3 regions of the Cedecea sp. NFIX57 genome follow, and region 2 is predicted to be linked to each of the others. Evidence: predicted binding sites of a transcription regulator. Region 2 holds the regulator's gene; each other region holds the start of a gene.
What was found. The regulator Fur, encoded in region 2, represses iron uptake genes when iron is present. The targets are predictions, from matches to a motif close to ATAATAATGAGAACNACTATCAA.

Region 1 (5,733 bases), on a different contig from region 2:
TTTCAGCGATGAAATCAATATCATTGGCCTTCTGCACGGAAAGGTTCTCCTGTGCCTGGCTGCCAAAGTCCAGCACTAAACGCTCCGCCGAAACGTCGAGAATTTTACTGATGAACTGCCCGTTAGACCATTCCAGCCTGACGGGAACCTGCTGTCTGTGTAAATCACGTAACACACCTAATACTGCCAGAGGAGACTGCTTCAGGAACTGATCGTTATAGTGACTCAAGGCTCAAGTCCTTGTTGTGTTTTCAGGTTGTGGTAACGAAGCTTATCGGCAAAACCGCACAAAACTTAATACAAATTTTTGACTATTTTTTCCTGAAAATGGGCATAACCGGGTGAGATTCATCACGTTTTTTTGCAACCGAACTATACTCTTTTTGACAGCAGGTCGCTGGCCGGGGCGCAGAGAGCCTCGGGCGAGCCTGCTAAAGCTCACAATGTAGAAGAGGACGTTCTAAAATGGGTATCCTGGCCTGGATTATTTTTGGTCTTATCGCGGGTGTGGTCGCTAAGTTGATTATGCCTGGCAAAGACGGCGGCGGTATTATCCTCACCTGTATTCTGGGGATCGTGGGCGCGGTTGTCGGCGGCTGGGTGGCGACGGCATTGCACCTTGGCGGACCGGTAACCGGTTTTAACTGGCCAAGTTTCTTTGTGGCGGTGATTGGCGCCATTATTGTGCTGGCTATTTTCAGGATGGTACGACGGTAGAAAGTCATTTATTACAAAAAACGGCCCTGCGGGGCCGTTTTTACGTTTAGCTTTCTGTACAAGTTTAGAAATCGTAGCCCACGGTTGCAATCACGGAACGTTCTGCGCCCCAATAGCAATAGCCTGTCCCGTAGCAGCCCGCCACATAGTCACGGCCCGTCAGGTTGGTGGCATTGAGCTGCACAAACGCGCCTTTCAGCGACGGTGTCCATGCGCCCATATCTGCCCGAACCATGGCATCCAGCAGCGTTACGGAAGGAACACGCAGGGTATTTTCGTTGTCGGCCCATTGTTTGCCGATGTAGCGAATCCCTGCGCCCAGGCTCAGGCCATAATCGGCTTTAAACGTGCTCCACAGGCTCGCCATTTGATTTGGCGTGACGTACGGCGTGTTGCCGTCATTACCGTCAATGGCGTCTTTATAGCGAACCCGGTTGAGGGTGTAGCTGGCAATGGTCGACAGGCGTGGTGTCAACTGAGTGCGGGCTTCCAGCTCCAGCCCCTGGGAATGCACTTTGCCTGCCGGTTCAAAATAGCCGCCCTGAACGTTACGGTTGCCCACATCTTTTTGGGTCAAATCGTAAACGGCAGCGCTATACAGATCGCTGGTGCCAATTGGCTGGTATTTAATCCCGGCCTCGTACTGTTCTGCGGTTGTCGGTTTCAGCAGCTTGCCTTCGGCATCGGAAAGTACCTGCGGCGTGACGGCCTGGCTGTAGCTCACATACGGCGAAATACCGTTATCAAAGGCGTACAGCAGAGATGCGCGGCCGCTAAAGTGGTTGTCGCTGCGGTTGTCCGTCACGTCACTGTCTATCGCCGCCGCCACCAGATGACTTTTGGTGACCAGATGATCGTAGCGGCCAGACAGCGTCATATGCCAGCGGTCCCACTTCATCTCATCCTGCAGATAAGCCCCGGTTTGCTCATACTGGCGTCGGCCTGATTTAACCAAAAGCCCCTGATTAATTGTCGCGTAGCTTGGGTCACGTGGATCGTAATAGTAGTAACCGCCAACGCCGCCAGAAACGCCGGTCCATGGGTTCAGGTTGGTGGTGTAGCCCGTTCCGTCCGTCAAATCGTTGGTGAACCGGTGGTATTCCCCGCCGAGCACCACTTTATGCTGCAGGTCGCCGGTCGCGAAGTCGGCTTCCAACTGGTTGTCGATGGCCCAGGCATCCAGCGAGGAGTTTTCACGGCTGTAGTAGCGCGACAGTTCGTTATGCGCGGTATCTGCCCAGCCAATTTGGTAAGCCTGCCGAAGCGCTACGTTTGAGTGGGTATAGCTGGCGTTTGAGCGGAAAGACCAGACATCGTCGAAGGCGTGTGCAAACTCGTAGCTGTAGATCTGCTGGTGGCGCTTAAAAGCGTCATCCCCCGGCTGTACGTCTGAGAACCCGGTATCCAGCTTGCGTCCCGTGGTGGTGTAAAGACTGCCGTCGCCCGGAACGGAACCGTGGTAGCCGCCGGACGGATCTTTTTCCAGGTAAGCTCTTAGCACCAAAGACGTTGCATCATCCGGCTGCCAAAGCAGGGAGGGCGAAATAGCGTAACGTTCGTCACGCGTGTTTTCATACTGTGTATCGCTATTTTTGGTCAGGCCGGTGATACGGAAGGCCCACTGGTCATTAATCGCGTTGGTGTAATCAAACGCCGTACCGTTGGTATTGTGGTTGCCGAAGATTGCCCGCACGTGGCCTTCTTCAACAAACTGCGGGCGTTTCGAGGTTTCCATCACCAGGCCGCCCGGCACGGTCTGGCCGTAAAGTGCGGAGGAAGGGCCTTTGATGACATCCAGCCGTTCGAGGAACCAGGGATCGACCTGGACCACGTTAAAGCTGCCCGCGTCGCTCATCAGGCGAAGGCCATCAAGGAAGATATTATTCACATCCCCGCCGTGGAAGCCCCGTAACGCGACGGTATCGTAGCGGGTTGCGCCACCGGAGAAGCCGGTGAACACGCCCGGGGTATAGTTCAGCGCGCTGTTAATGGTTTGCGCGCCCTGGTCTTCCATTTGCTGGCGGGTCACGACGGAAATGCTTTGCCCGGTGGTAATCAGCGGCTCGTCGGTTTTGGTCGCACCACGGGTTGTGGTGGCGGTATAGCCAAGCGTAGGAGAGGTTGCGGTGTCAGCAGGTTTGGCGGTCACAACCAGGGTTTCTTCAGCCGATGAAGAAAAAGGGGCGATGAGCGCCAGCGCGCAGAGTAAAGCGGAGCGCTTGACGGTAAAAACCTTTATCATTTTTTTGTCCGGAAGTATTGAGGTCATCATCCTGATGGAAATCCTCCGCCGGCATGCGACGGGAAAACGCGGTTTAAATGCGATTTCGAATGCGAATTGTTATCGTTATTTTTTGTGAGTGCAAGGTATGTGATGTTTTTTAATGCATGAAAACCCATGAAATAACGGATGATTTCATGGGCTTGTTGTTTTAAATGAGATGATTAAGCGGCAATAATGCCGTGGTCAGTGCGGGCAGGTTACGGCGCTGGCTTGCTCGAGGCAGGCGACGTCTCCATTTTATCTGCAGCAGTTTTGACCGTTTCCGTCACCGGGCCTGGCGTGGCTGAAGGCAGTTTATCCGGCGCGTTGTCGCAGGGTTTGTCTTTCGGGCAAAGCAAATCCAGCATTTTCAGCGTGACGCCGTTGGTCCAGCCGAAGCCATCCTGTAGCGGATATTCACCGCCGCCACCGCCCGTGCCACCGGTGGTCACATCGTATTTTTCAACCAGCTTTTGCTCTTTGTTGTAGAGATTCTGCACCGTGCTCAGGAAGCGGAAACTGACTTCCAGCGCGAGGTCGTTATGCCCGTAATTTTGCAGACCTTCGGTGGCGACCCATTGCAGCGGCGCCCAACCGTTTGGAGTATCCCATTGCTGAGTCGTTTTTACGCTAGTGGTGGCAAGTCCACCCGCGCTGAGCAGATGCTGGCGGGTGGCTTTCGCCATCTTATCCGCTCTGTCTTGCGAAGCGGCATGAACATAGAGCGGGAACAGGGCGGCGGCGGTTAGCTGGTTTCGAACCGCGTTGCTTTTCAGATCGTAATCCGCGTACCAGCCTTCTTTGGCGTTCCACAGGTTTTGCTCAATCGCTTTTTGGCGATCAATCGCTGCCTGCTTATAGCGTTGTGCTGCGGCGCTATCTTTTGCCAGCTCGCTGGCGTGCGCCAGAGTTTTTTCAAGCTGATAGAGCAGCGCATTTAGGTCCACAGGAACAATGCTTGTGGTACGGATGGTGCCCAGCTGGGCTGGATTATCCATCCAGCGGGAGCTGAAGTCCCAGCCGGAAGCGGCGGCGGCCCGCAGATCGCGATAAATATCCGTGGCCGCACGCGACGGCGTATTTTTCGCAGTAGTGACGTCGTCGAGGTAAGACTCGGTTCGCGGCGTGTCTTTCTCATCCCAGTAACGGTTGAGCAGGGCACCATTCTTGAGTTTCACCACGCGGGCATGGGATTCACCCGGTTTGAGGGCGTCGCTGCCTTCCATCCACCAGTTGTACTCCTGCTTCAACTGCGGGAAATAAGTTGTGTAAACGCTATCGCCTTTATTCTGCGCCAGCAGTTCCACCATCATAGCGAAGAACGGTGGTTGCGAACGGCCCAGATAGTAGCTGCGGTTCCCGTTGGGGATGTAACCCCAGGTATCGATTTCGTGCGCAAAGTTGTCCACCATATTTTGCACGTCATCCCAGCGTCCACTTTCCGCCAGCCCCAGCAGGGTGAAGTAACTGTCCCAATAGTAAAGCTCGTGGAAGCGCCCGCCGGGCACAACATAGGGTTTTGGCAACGGGAGAAGCGGGTCCCATTTGTTGTCGCTGTTCGCGGTACGAGTCAATTCTGGCCAGAGCCCGTTGATATGCTCCCGCAGGCTTTCTCCTTCCGGCGGCACAGGCTTTTTGTCTTCCTTCGGCAGGATAAAATTCACATCAACAAAATGGCGTAAGTCGAACCCGGAGAGTCGACGCTGCATACGGTAGTCCGCAAGGATCATCAGCGGGTCGCCTTTGGGCACGGCATCCGCAAAGGTTTTCTGGTCTGGGAACAGCTTCGCCGTTTGAACATCAATAAACAAAGGCCCAAAAAGCTCATCGGGCGATTGAGGCTCGTGTGGACGTGGGGTTTCTGTTTCCTAGGCTGCAAATGAAGCAAGCGGCGTGAGGCCAAATACGGCACCGGCCATCTGGGCCGCAAAGCAAAGCGCATAAGGCCGGCGCAAAACGGTTTTTATCATCATTTCTTCTCCATCGATGGGACGCAACGCACTACGTTGCGATCAACTCCCTGAAAACCTTAGTTGAATTTTCTGAATTTCGAGCACCGTTGAAGATAAAAAGAGAAAAACCGGATTATTTACCCCATAAAAAAGCCCCACAGAGCGGGGCTGAAGTATCGTGTAACATTCACTGTCTAAAAAAATGCTGGCTCAGGTTTCATCATTACCAGCTCAGAATCCGCCCGCTCATGACCGGGCGCTGATAACGAACGGTAAGTTGATTGGCTGGCTTATTACCGACGATGTAGTTATCGATATGCCCATCTTCCTGCTTGTCTTTTTTGAGCTTTTCAAACTCGGCCTGGGAGATTCGAATTCCGAAGGTGGTTGTCTTGCGTTCCCGCCCGGTTTCACTGTCTTTGACCCACACCGCCTGCGGCACGCCGCGGCTGTTTATCGCTTCTGTTATCAGGTACCAGCTGCGGCCGCCTGATTCATCGTAAGTTCTCTCCACACCCGATTTTTCACCGATGCGATCCACAACGATGAACGTCAGAGGTTCCACCACATAGGCATACATTTCATCGATTCGGTTGATGGACTCTATCCATTCTGGCGGTGGAATAATCTCCGTATAGCCGCGTGCGGCTAAGCTACGCTCTAGCCCAGCGACGAAATCGCTGAGTGTTTTCCTGTCGCCACTGGAAAGGGGAAGCCCGAGAAGCTTATTCTTCTTTTCCGCAAAAATTTTCATTCGCTCAATGCGAGTTTTTTGCTGCTCAACGGCGGTGCTGACCGTTG
Region 2 (5,733 bases):
AGGTTCGTTAAAGCTATGACGTGCGGCACTACCACGGTGGCCGGAGGTCCCGAATTTCACCGCGTGTTCGCTGTTCCCCACCACTGGCTTAAGCACGTAATACTGCGCCGTAAGCTGGGCTACGTTAATCAAGTCGCTCTGTTGTGCAGGTTGGCCCGCACGATCGTGGTTAGCCATTGGCTCTTCCTTACTGACGCCAGGTTTTTAAATAGTGCCGCAAACCTTTTCAATCAGCTCCGCAGGGAACTGCATTGACTGCATGATGTGTTCGATCATGCTGCATTTACGACCAGTATTCGTATTGGTAATCACCCAGTATGGGGTGCCCGGAACATGTTTCGGCTTGGTTTGATTGCCGTTTGCCAGCAACGTTTGCTCATCGCCAGCAAAATAGACGCGGGTGCGGCCGTGCAGTGATTCAGTGGCTTCGCCGAAGGTTTTTGCATCCAGCTGATACAGCGTGGACAGCACCATCATAAAGCGGTTTACGGCTTTATTCTGGGCAGCATACTCGTCGGAAAGCAGCAGCTCACGAACGGCACGCACGCGGTTACGAGCGGTATTCGCAGGTTTTTCTTCAACAACGGGAGCCGCAGCGCGCTCAGGCGCGGCTGGCGTAGAAGTGGCTGCTGGTGTTTGCCCGGCGGTAAATTTAAGCATACGCCGTAAAATGTCTGACGCGCTCTCGCCGATGTGTTTAGTCTGGCTGGCAATATAGCGGTAAAGCTCGTCATCAACTTCGATTGTTTTCATCTTAATCCAGTGCGATATCTTTTCTGAATACAAGTCGTTGGGATTATAGGGTCAAATCCCAACAGCGAACAGGAGAGGCAGCTCAAAGTCAGAGTAAACTGAATATTTGCCGCACGCCCGCGGGAATGCCAACATGATACCCTAACCAAACGAACCAAAATAAAGAACTTTGCCATGAAATTAAATGCTCGCCTGCAAACTGCGCAACAATCGAATAGCAATTCCCCTATTGTACTGATCCACGGCCTGTTCGGCAGCCTGGATAACCTCGGCGTTCTGGCTCGGGATCTGGGTAAAGATCACGCGGTGCTGCAGATCGATCTGCGCAATCATGGACTGTCACCGCGCAGCGATGACATGAGCTATGCCGCAATGGCCGGGGACGTTCTGGATACCCTGGACGAATACGGCATCGAAAAAGCCACGTTTATTGGTCATTCCATGGGCGGCAAAGTGGTGATGGCCCTTACCGCAATCGCACCTCAGCGTATTGATAAGCTAGTGATGATCGATATTGCGCCGGTTAACTATCAGGTTCGCCGTCATGACGAAATTTTCGCGGCTATTCGCGCGGTCAGCGAAGCGTGCGTAAAAACTCGCCAGCAGGCGGCGCAAATCATGCGCGACCACGTTACTGAGGAAGGCGTTATTCAGTTTCTGCTGAAATCCTTTGCTGACGGCGAGTGGAAGTTCAACGTGCCCGTGCTTTGGCAGCAATATGAAAATATCGTTGGCTGGCAGCCTGTCCCGGCCTGGCCACATCCAGCGTTGTTTATCCGCGGCGGGAATTCTCCGTATGTTGATGAAAGCCACCGCGAGGCGCTGTTAAGTCAGTTCCCACAGGCCCGCGCTCACGTCATCGCTGGAGCAGGTCATTGGGTTCATGCGGAAAAACCGGACGCCGTTTTGCGGGCGATTCACCGATTTATCGACGCTGAGTAGAAAAACTGATTAAAAACAGACCGACCGGGCAGCAGAAGTCGCTAACGCGTTGGCGGGAATGGCGCGCTGATGTATGATGGCGCGCTTAATTGCACCGGCACCCTGCCCCTGCAGCCAGAATTTCCTGTCAGTATTCTAATCATGGCAAAAGAACAAACGGACCGTACTACATTAGATCTGTTCGCGGACGAGCGTCGCCCCGGGCGGCCGAAAACCAATCCGCTCTCGCGTGATGAGCAATTGCGTATCAATAAGCGCAATCAGCTGAAGCGCGATAAAGTGCGTGGTTTGAAGCGGGTTGAGCTAAAACTGAACAATGATGCGGTCGATGCCCTCAACCAGCTGGCTGACGCCCGCAACATCAGCCGCAGCGAACTGATCGAAGAGATGCTGCTCGAGCAGCTTAAAAATCTCGGGTAACGCCTTCAGCCGCCCTGCGGGTTATCTGAAATCTCAAAAGGGTGAGCTAAACCATGTTGCAGACTGTGCACCCGGGTGTGATAGCTGTTTCCGCTGCCGGAGCTGTTCTGCTATGATTGCCCTATACGTGGGCATTTGACGGCCAGCATACTATTAAGTTTCAAGAGGTTATTTTACTCATGGCAATCGTAGGCATTTTTTTCGGCAGCGACACTGGTAACACCGAAAATATCGCGAAAATGATTCAAAAACAGCTCGGTAAAGACGTTGCTGAGGTGCATGACATTGCTAAAAGCAGCAAAGAAGATCTCGAAGGTTTCGACATTCTGTTGCTCGGCATCCCGACCTGGTACTACGGTGAAGCCCAGTGCGACTGGGATGATTTCTTCCCTACTCTTGAAGAAGTCGATTTCAACGGCAAACTGGTGGCGCTGTTCGGCTGCGGCGACCAGGAAGATTACGCAGAATACTTCTGTGATGCACTGGGCACCATCCGCGACATTATCGAACCGCGCGGCGCGGCGATTGTGGGCCACTGGCCAACCGCCGGTTACCACTTTGAAGCCTCCAAGGGCCTGGCGGATGACGACAACTTTGTCGGCCTGGCCATTGACGAAGACCGTCAGCCAGAACTGACCGCAGAACGCGTTGAGAAGTGGGTTAAGCAAGTTTCTGAAGAACTGAATCTGGCCGATATCATTAACGCCTGATTTCTCTGGCGCAAATACAGCATTTGCGCCATTTTGATAGCTTGTAGCAATGAAAATAATTGCTACAAGTTTGTAACTTTCTCGTACATCCCTGTACAATGTCTTCCTGACAGCTTGGCTGATAATTACTGTAAATGGCGACGCCGCCACGATTTTTCAGCCTTATTTTGCACCATACTTGCGGTTCCCATTTAGAAGTAGCAGTTCTATAATGAGACGCATTACTCTTAACGCTCACTGCAGTTTGAGCGAATCGTTAAGCAACAGGACAATTTCCGCATGACTGACAACAATACCGCATTAAAGAAGGCCGGCTTGAAAGTCACGCTTCCGCGATTAAAAATCCTCGAAGTGCTGCAAGAGCCGGTAAATCATCACGTCAGCGCGGAAGACTTATATAAACGTCTGATCGACATGGGCGAAGAAATTGGCCTGGCGACGGTCTACCGCGTACTGAACCAGTTTGATGATGCCGGGATCGTGACCCGCCACAACTTTGAAGGCGGCAAGTCCGTTTTCGAGCTGACCCAGCAGCATCACCACGATCACCTGATCTGCCTCGACTGCGGAAAAGTCATCGAGTTCAGCGACGATTCTATCGAATCTCGCCAGCGTGAAATTGCCGCGCGCCACGGTATTCGCCTGACTAACCACAGTTTGTATCTGTACGGACACTGTGCCGAAGGCGACTGCCGTGAAGACGACACGGCCCACGATCCGAAATAAGTAATCCGCATTAACAAACGCTGCTTCGGTGGCGTTTAAAAGCAAAAACCGGCAGGTTTCCCTTGCCGGTTTTTTTATTGACTGAAAGGATTATCAGCTGTTATTGGCGCGAATCTCCTGCCAAATCTTATCGCAGCGCACCTTCGCGGCTTCATCATTGCCGCTCTTTCTTGCCTGGATGCATTTCTGATAATCCAACACGTTCACAGTCTCTTTTTCAACAAACGCTTTATGCTGTTTTTCCTGACGCAGTACGTTCAGCACGCTCTGGCAGGCTTCAATTTTATCCGGATTGCCCTCCGCCGTGTTGATACAGGCGCTATAGGCCTGCTTCAGGCGTGAATCTTCCGGAGGTGCCGGAGGCTGAACGCAGGCAGACAGCGTGAAAACAGCCGCAGTGACCAGTAGAATCTTTTTCATGTGCGGTTCCTTATAAAAAACGGGCGCTTACGCGCCCGGTTTCACATCAGAAGATGGTGAACGGAGCAATCACGATGAACTTCACGTCACGCTCATCCTGGAACATGTTGCCGTAACCACCGCCCCAGCTTGGGATGTCGGAGTGGTTGTCGTACTGTGTGAAGTGCAGTTTGAACAGCGTGCCTTTCGCACGGCCTTCCTGCACGGTATACATTGCATCGAGGCTGTAAGAAGACTCTTTGATCTTGTTGGAAGCGAGATCCTGGCGGTTACCGGAAGCATCAAGCGCCCAGGTGGATGGTTTTGCATCCCATGCATAAACGTAAGAAGCACCGACTGCCCAACCCGGCAGATTCCAGTTGCTCAGGTCATACATTGCGCCGAAGAACACGGCTTTTTCACCGTTGGCGTTGAAGTCAGAGCGGTTATCCCACCACACATCCAGACGACCGTTGGAAGAAGCGTAGGTTGGCGTCATACGCTGCAGGAAGTAACCCTGCTGCCCTTCTGCCTTCACCATGGTCCCTTCGAGACGAAGGTCAACCTGGCCAATTTTATAACCAAAGGTCAACGCCTGGAGCCATGCGGTGCCATCGTAGATATCGTTGATAGTGTTGTTCGCGGCTTTATCACGGGTGCCGTAGAACTGGTAGCTGGTGCTCAGCGGGCTACCTGCAACGTCAAATTTGTAGCTGGCTTTAGCGAAGTACTGATCAACAAAGCCCTGCGCCTGGCCAAATGCGGCTTCGAGAATCAGGTCGTTTTTGAAGTCATACTTCGCGCCGATGGAGTGCAGGTAATCAACTTTGGTTTTTTTGTCGTTCTGGTAGAACTTGTCGGTTTCAAGGTGCCACGGCGCCTTGTACTCGTTGGTCCACATATAGGAGAAGCTCAGCGCACCGGCATCACCGTAGTCAAATGCGGCCCCTGCTTCAGCACCCTGATAAGTACCAGGCATGAAGCTCCAGTGTGGTGCTAGCAGCGTTTGGCCGGTTGGCTGAATGTAACCTGCACGTGCCCATACCGGGCCGTATTTGAATTTAGCAGCCGCTTTATAAAGGCTAATGCCGCCTTTATCACCGGAGTAGTCTTCGTCGTAGGTTTTATTTTTAGAGGAGAATGCGATTTCGTTCGGGTGGCCACTGGCGCTGTCTTCGGCCATTTCAATGGCGGTGAAGGCGGCAATATCGAAACCAAACATATCGGCCGCATAGCCGGACTGGAAGTCGAGGTTGGCGTTCCAGGTTGAGTGCGACAGGTTAGTTTTGTACTTACCGTCGGACACATCTTTACGGTCACGCTCACGCTGCCAGTAATAGATGCCGCCGGTCAGCGTGGAGTCATCAACAAAACCCGCAGCACTAACCTGCGGAGCCACTACAAAGCCAGAAAGAGCGGTAACGCTTGCAATAGCAAGAGCAAGCGCACTACGTTTGCCACTAAACGTACGCATAGTTAAATTCCTCTTTGACGTAAAAATCATCGTCTGACGTGAAAAGCGCCATTGACGAAAAAAGTAAAATTGCCTGACGGCTAAAAGCGGTTTTTGCTTAACACACCCGCATTACTGCTGCTCATAGACTATTTTTCGCGACGCGAATTATCAATGACTTTGTATCAGAGATTTCCTGGAGTATGACAGAGAGCACATAATCTATGTGCATTTGTAACAAAATTGCGCAGCAGATGATTAACCCTGATTACGATTTATTTTAAGAATAAAATCTCTTTGAGAGCGCTTTCATTATAAGCATCAGGAGAT
Region 3 (5,733 bases), on a different contig from region 2:
ATCGTAGCGAACGCCTTCCTTGCCTACCCGGACGTACTGGACGAAGTGTTTGGCAGCCATGAAGTTATTGCTCAAACCGGCCGCTTCAAAGTTTACCGCGCCGTGCTGACCCGAGCGGGTAAAAAGCGCTAGAAGCGCTCAGGTGCCGCTTTTTGCATCAGTCGGGAAAGCGGCACCAAATTAAGTGTTGACGAAGCTCAGAAAACATCTAGAATGCGCCTCCGTGGTTGTGATACTTCGGTATTACAGGTATGCGAAGGTGGCGGAATTGGTAGACGCGCTAGCTTCAGGTGTTAGTGTTCTTACGGACGTGAGGGTTCAAGTCCCTCTCTTCGCACCAACAAAACCACGAAAGATATCGTTCGCACTGCGCGAAGGTGGCGGAATTGGTAGACGCGCTAGCTTCAGGTGTTAGTGTTCTTACGGACGTGAGGGTTCAAGTCCCTCTCTTCGCACCAATGCGAAGGCGATATCAAAACTCTTCAGATGCAAATCTGGAAACTGTGCGAAGGTGGCGGAATTGGTAGACGCGCTAGCTTCAGGTGTTAGTGTCCTTACGGACGTGAGGGTTCAAGTCCCTCTCTTCGCACCACTTCTTATGAAGTGACCCTCTTTTTCTCCCCAGCTTGTTTATCTCATTGCACCCAAATTCATCACAATCAACAGCAATCCGCTGGCAAATGCTACGCATGATGGCAGTAAAACAAAGTGTCTCAAGGTCTTGTGATAGAGCATCAATGCCGTTGCAAGCAGGCCGATAACCACCAGCACGCGCCACTGGCTGAAACTGAGATCCAGGCAGGCAAGCAGCGCCACGGCAAGCCCCGCCACCATTATACTCCAGCCACCTTCGAGTCGTCGTTGCAGCATCTTTATGCCTCATCATGATAATGATAACCAATATCATATGATAAATTTTCTCAACTGTCAGCGTAAAAACGTGCGCGACCTATGGCTGAAATAGCCAGGGTTGACGTGTCATTTAATGACAGATTTTCAGTAAGGTGATAGATTGAGCGCCGGCTTTAGTTTGCCTTATAAAAATTCCAATAGTTGCCAGAAAAGTCGATAACTCGCTTTTCATTGATACGACACACACAACACCTGACGCGTTTACCCAAGACACAATCGTTCTATGACAGCCCAAACCTGGCGAGCCTTACTCAAAGCAAAGCAGCTGCTTTCTTTACGTTTATTTTTGCTGCTCAATGCCCTGGCAGCCGTTTTTTCGATGCTCTTTCCGCTCCATTCGACAATGCGCATAACGCCGCCCATCGTCGCCATTCTGCTGATTAGCCTGGCGCTACTTGGCTGGCAGATGTTGAAAAAAAAGCTATTGATTAACCTGAACTTTGTTTCTTTATTTCTCGGGTTATTATGGGCGATACATATTTTCATTAAAAATGCGGCTATCGGGGATCTGGACACCTCATTTCTGGTGATTAGCCTGATGTCGGTGCTTTTTATTGGCGCGATTGCATTTATTAATAATATTGTGGCTTTCCTGCTGCACAGCCTCCCTGTTGCACTGGTCGTACTTTGGCTGGGCAACGTTGATCAATGGCTGCGGGTGATCTATTCCATTGCGCTGCCCGCTATCGGGATCGCTATTCAGCATATTATTCAGAAACGTAATGACCGCTTCACCCAGCGACTGATGAATAAACTGCTCGAAGAAAAAGAGACGCTGACCGATCTCAGCATGCTTGATCCTTTAACCGGCCTGTACAACCGCCGCGGCTTTCAAAACCGCCTCGATCACATTCAGGCCTCTGGCAGCGGCAGCCACTACGTTTTGCTGCTGGATATCGACCACTTCAAGTCCTACAACGACCACTACGGCCATGCGATGGGCGACCAGGCGTTGATTCGGGTCTCAGCGGCGATTCGCGATGCCGTGCGTTCAAGGGATCTTGTCACGCGCTACGGCGGGGAAGAGTTCATGATTATGCTCACCAACATCGATGCTGAACGTGCTATGCAGTCGGCGGAAAGGATCCGCCAGCGCGTTTTCGATCTGGACATTCCACATATGTTTAATAACCAGGTCGCGACCAACGTTACCGTCAGTATTGGGCTTGCGCCCTTCACTGAAGGCAGCATTGACGATGCCCTGAGCCTTGCCGATAAAGCGTTATACCAGGCCAAAAACCGCGGAAGAAACAGCATCCTGACGAACGAAATGCTTGCCGTGAGTTAACCCGGCGAGACGCGCCCTGGATCGCAAAAACCGCCATCTCTCAGCGATGGCGGTGAATTCACCTTGCCAGAGATTTCCCCCGCAGTTAGTATTGCTAATCATTATCATTTAGATTAAGTACTGACAAAGGTATGGCGCTTCAATCCCTCCAGCTCAGCGACGACAGCGGCTGCTTTGTGCTTCCCTGGCCCCCAACGGAAAGCCCACTGGCAGATTCGCTGCGGGAGTATTTTGCCGCGCACCGCCCCTACTTCAACGACATCCTCAAATTAAACGAACAGGCTCCCGCCGCAGCAATGTCGCTAAGCGAGTGGCAGCGTCCCGCCACGCTAACCTCTCTGATGGCGGCCTACGGCGACCATATCTATCGTCACCAGCCTCAGCTTACCCGCGAGCACAAACCGCTGAAGTCTTTATGGGCGCAATGGTACATCGGCCTGCTGGTGCCGCCGATGATGATGGCGCTGCTGACTCAGCCTAAAGCGCTGAACATTTCGCCTCAGCATGTGCGGGTGGAGTTCCACGAAACGGGGCGGGCAAAATGCTTCTGGATTGATGTGTCTGAGGATTGTCAGGTAAGCGAGCTGCCGCTCCACCTGCGGCTGGAAAAATTCATCGTCGAAGGGTTGATGCCGGTAGTGGCGGCGCTGGAAGCCAGCGAAGAGATCAATGCCCGGCTTATCTGGAGCAACACCGGCTACCTGGTAAACTGGTTCTTCGGCGAGCTAAAACCGCTGCTGGATGAACAGAGCCTGGCAACGCTGGTACAGACCTGTTTCTTTGAAAAACAGCTTTCATGTGGCCGGGATAATCCACTCTACCGCACGGTCATTTCGCGTGAAGGCATTCTGGTCAGACGCACCTGCTGCCAGCGCTATAAGCTGCCTGACGTTCAACGCTGCGGCGACTGTACCCTGAAATAGCAAACGGCGGGTTTCCCCGCCGTTCTTCATTGAGCTAAACCATTAAGCCAGCTGTTGGCTCCCTTCCTCGCTCGCTCTCTGAGCTTCTTCTTTCTCCTGCTCCAGCAGCTGCTTCTCGTACACTTTGAAGAACGGGAAGTAGATGATGGACGACACGCAGGCCAGCAGAATCACCAGGATAGCGGCACGGAAGTCCCAGCCCAGCGCCCAGGCAGCACCGATTGGCGCAGGCGCGGTCCACGGCACAACGGAAATCACACGGCCAATCAGCTCCAGCTTCATCGCGCCCCAGGCCAGCACGGCGTTAACCATGGGTGCCAGCAGGAACGGAATGAAGAACACCGGGTTCATCACAATCGGCGTACCGAAGATCACCGGCTCGTTAATGTTAAAGCAGGTTGGCACAATGCTCAGACGGCCAATGGAACGCAGGTGAGCAGATTTACTGCGCAGGTAGCAGATAACCAGCCCCATCGTCGCCCCGGAACCGCCGACCACGATGAAGAAGGTCCAGAATGCCTCCATAAAGATATGCGGCAGAGGTGCACCGGCCGCCAGCGCGCCCTGGTTAAGGCCCAGGTTGGTCAGCCAGAACATCTGCAGCATCCCGGAGACAATCGCCGCCCCGTGGATACCCGCAAACCACAGCAGGTGAGCAATCAACACGGCAAGCAGAATCGCCGGCAGGGAATCCGCCGCGGACACCAGCGGTTTGAACACGGCCATAATCGCCTGTGGGATCAGCATATCGAACTGGGACTGAATAAACAGACTCAGCGGATACAGCGTCAGCACCACAACCAGCACCGGGATCAGCAGATCAAAGGAGTTTTTGATCATCGGTGGCACCTGGTCAGGCAGCTTGATGCCGATGTTGTGTGCCTTCAGGAAACGCATCATTTCTACGCAGTAAATCGCCACCAGAATCGCGGTGAAGATCCCTGTACCGCCAAGGCTGTCCACCGGCAGCGTACCTTTGGTTTTCGGGGCCGCAACCACCAGGAAAGCCATCAGCGACAGCATCGCGCACATGAAAGGATCAAGCCCGTGCGATTTAACGTAGTGTTTCCCGAGGTTGTAGGCTATGGCCGCACAAATGTAGATAGACATGATGCCCATCGTCATATCGAACGGCGTTAGAATTTGCCCCTCAAACTGCTTCGCCAGGTCGAGCCAGGCGCGGGCAAAGCCCCAGGTGGTTGTTGGCGAAAACGGTGGATAAGCAAAAACCAGCAGGAACGAGCCGACAATCATAAACGGCATCGCAGAAATAAAGCCGTCGCGAATGGCCATCACGTGACGCTGGGAAGAAATGCGACCCGCTATCGGGCTAACGTAGTTTTCAACAAACCGAAAAATTAAATTAAATGCAGCATGGTTGGAAGACATAGTGGCTCTCCTGTCAGGCTATCAACGCGAGTGCATCGGCGAGAATTCTGTCGCCGCGCATCATTCCGTAATCCATAGAGTTAATGACCGTGACCGGGATCCGTTTGGGCGCGGCCTGAGCCTTAAAATCTTCCAGACGGTATTTGATCTGCGGACCGAGTAAACAGCAATCAAATTCAGGCATAACATCCGTGAACTGTTCGATACCCACCGCCTTGATCTCAACCTCAATCTGTTGATCCTGGGCGGCCTGTTTCATCCTGTTCACGACCATACTGGTAGACATACCAGCGGCACAGCATAAAAGGATACGTTTCATAGACGACTCTTATTATTAGGTACAGGGGGTGGTTACAGGGTTCAGTATTCCTCGCGGAATTTATTACTGCAACCGGTTACCGCAACCGGTTTCAGTGATTGTGAAGGAGATCCAGAAATTTCTGACAAGGGGGGTATGAGATAAGTATAAGCGGTTTACAGAAAGCACAAGCTTATGCGAAATTATTTGCCACCTGGATCAGGAGAAAATCATGAGTTTGCAGTCCGTGCGGCAATTCTTCGCCGACCATGCCCCCGATATAGATATCATCGAGCTAAACCAAAGCACCGCTACCGTCGCGCTTGCCGCTGCAGCTCACAATGTGGCCCCTGGGCAAATAGCCAAAACGCTCTCATTAAAGGTCAAAAACGACATTATTCTGATCGTCGCGAAGGGCGATGCACGTCTTGATAATAAGAAACTTAAAGAAGCATTTGGCTCTAAAGCGCGAATGCTCAGCAGCGATGAAGTGGTGAACTGGACCGGGCATCCGGTCGGCGGCGTCTGCCCGTTCGGGTTGGAAAACCCGCTGGCGGTGTTCTGCGACATCTCACTCCGCCAGTACGATGAAGTGCTGCCCGCCGCAGGGGCTATCCACAGCGCCGTCCGCATTTCACCTGAACGTATGGCCGAACTCACACACGCTAAATGGGTCGACGTCTGCCAGTAAGTTTGCTGCAGCCGGAGGCAAAAGACTTTCGGCTCAGTTAACGCTCCAGCCCGGTGACACGCTTGCGATACTCATCCGGCGTTTCCTGGGTTAAGCGGCGGAACATCGTAATAAACGCCGATGAACTGCCGTAACCTAGCTCAAAAGCGATATTCTCGACGGTCCATCCCTCGGCCAGCAAAGGCATCGCTTTCACAATTCTTAGCCTCTGCCGCCACTCCGCCAGCGTCAT

Region 1: B9Y90_RS02235 (TonB-dependent siderophore receptor) is a predicted target of Fur. The motif match lies at 3,049-3,071, and genes of this name have one in related genera.
Region 3: fhuF (siderophore-iron reductase FhuF) is a predicted target of Fur. The motif match lies at 2,292-2,314, and genes of this name have one in related genera.

The regions. Positions count from the first base shown of each region.
Region 1 covers NZ_FXAS01000002.1:178,425-184,157, reverse strand. The annotation lists gene ycgR (flagellar brake protein YcgR) at 1-229, opposite strand, end outside; gene B9Y90_RS02240 (GlsB/YeaQ/YmgE family stress response membrane protein) at 466-717, shown strand; gene B9Y90_RS02235 (TonB-dependent siderophore receptor) at 782-2,959, opposite strand; partial or broken gene treA (alpha,alpha-trehalase TreA) at 3,199-4,950, opposite strand; gene B9Y90_RS02225 (DUF6384 family protein) at 5,156-5,733, opposite strand, start outside.
Region 2 covers NZ_FXAS01000010.1:72,367-78,099, reverse strand. The annotation lists gene pgm (phosphoglucomutase (alpha-D-glucose-1,6-bisphosphate-dependent)) at 1-177, opposite strand, end outside; gene seqA (replication initiation negative regulator SeqA) at 205-753, opposite strand; gene ybfF (esterase) at 928-1,695, shown strand; gene ybfE (LexA regulated protein) at 1,837-2,115, shown strand; gene fldA (flavodoxin FldA) at 2,295-2,825, shown strand; gene fur (ferric iron uptake transcriptional regulator) at 3,105-3,551, shown strand; gene chiQ (ChiQ/YbfN family lipoprotein) at 3,645-3,971, opposite strand; gene chiP (chitoporin ChiP) at 4,018-5,424, opposite strand.
Region 3 covers NZ_FXAS01000012.1:26,731-32,463, reverse strand. The annotation lists gene rsmC (16S rRNA (guanine(1207)-N(2))-methyltransferase RsmC) at 1-132, shown strand, start outside; tRNA gene B9Y90_RS12095 (tRNA-Leu) at 254-340, shown strand; tRNA gene B9Y90_RS12090 (tRNA-Leu) at 372-458, shown strand; tRNA gene B9Y90_RS12085 (tRNA-Leu) at 506-592, shown strand; gene B9Y90_RS12080 (DUF1435 domain-containing protein) at 631-870, opposite strand; gene B9Y90_RS12075 (GGDEF domain-containing protein) at 1,136-2,200, shown strand; gene fhuF (siderophore-iron reductase FhuF) at 2,332-3,123, shown strand; gene B9Y90_RS12065 (PTS sugar transporter subunit IIC) at 3,166-4,512, opposite strand; gene B9Y90_RS12060 (PTS sugar transporter subunit IIB) at 4,526-4,831, opposite strand; gene B9Y90_RS12055 (YbaK/EbsC family protein) at 5,043-5,501, shown strand; gene B9Y90_RS12050 (AraC family transcriptional regulator) at 5,539-5,733, opposite strand, start outside.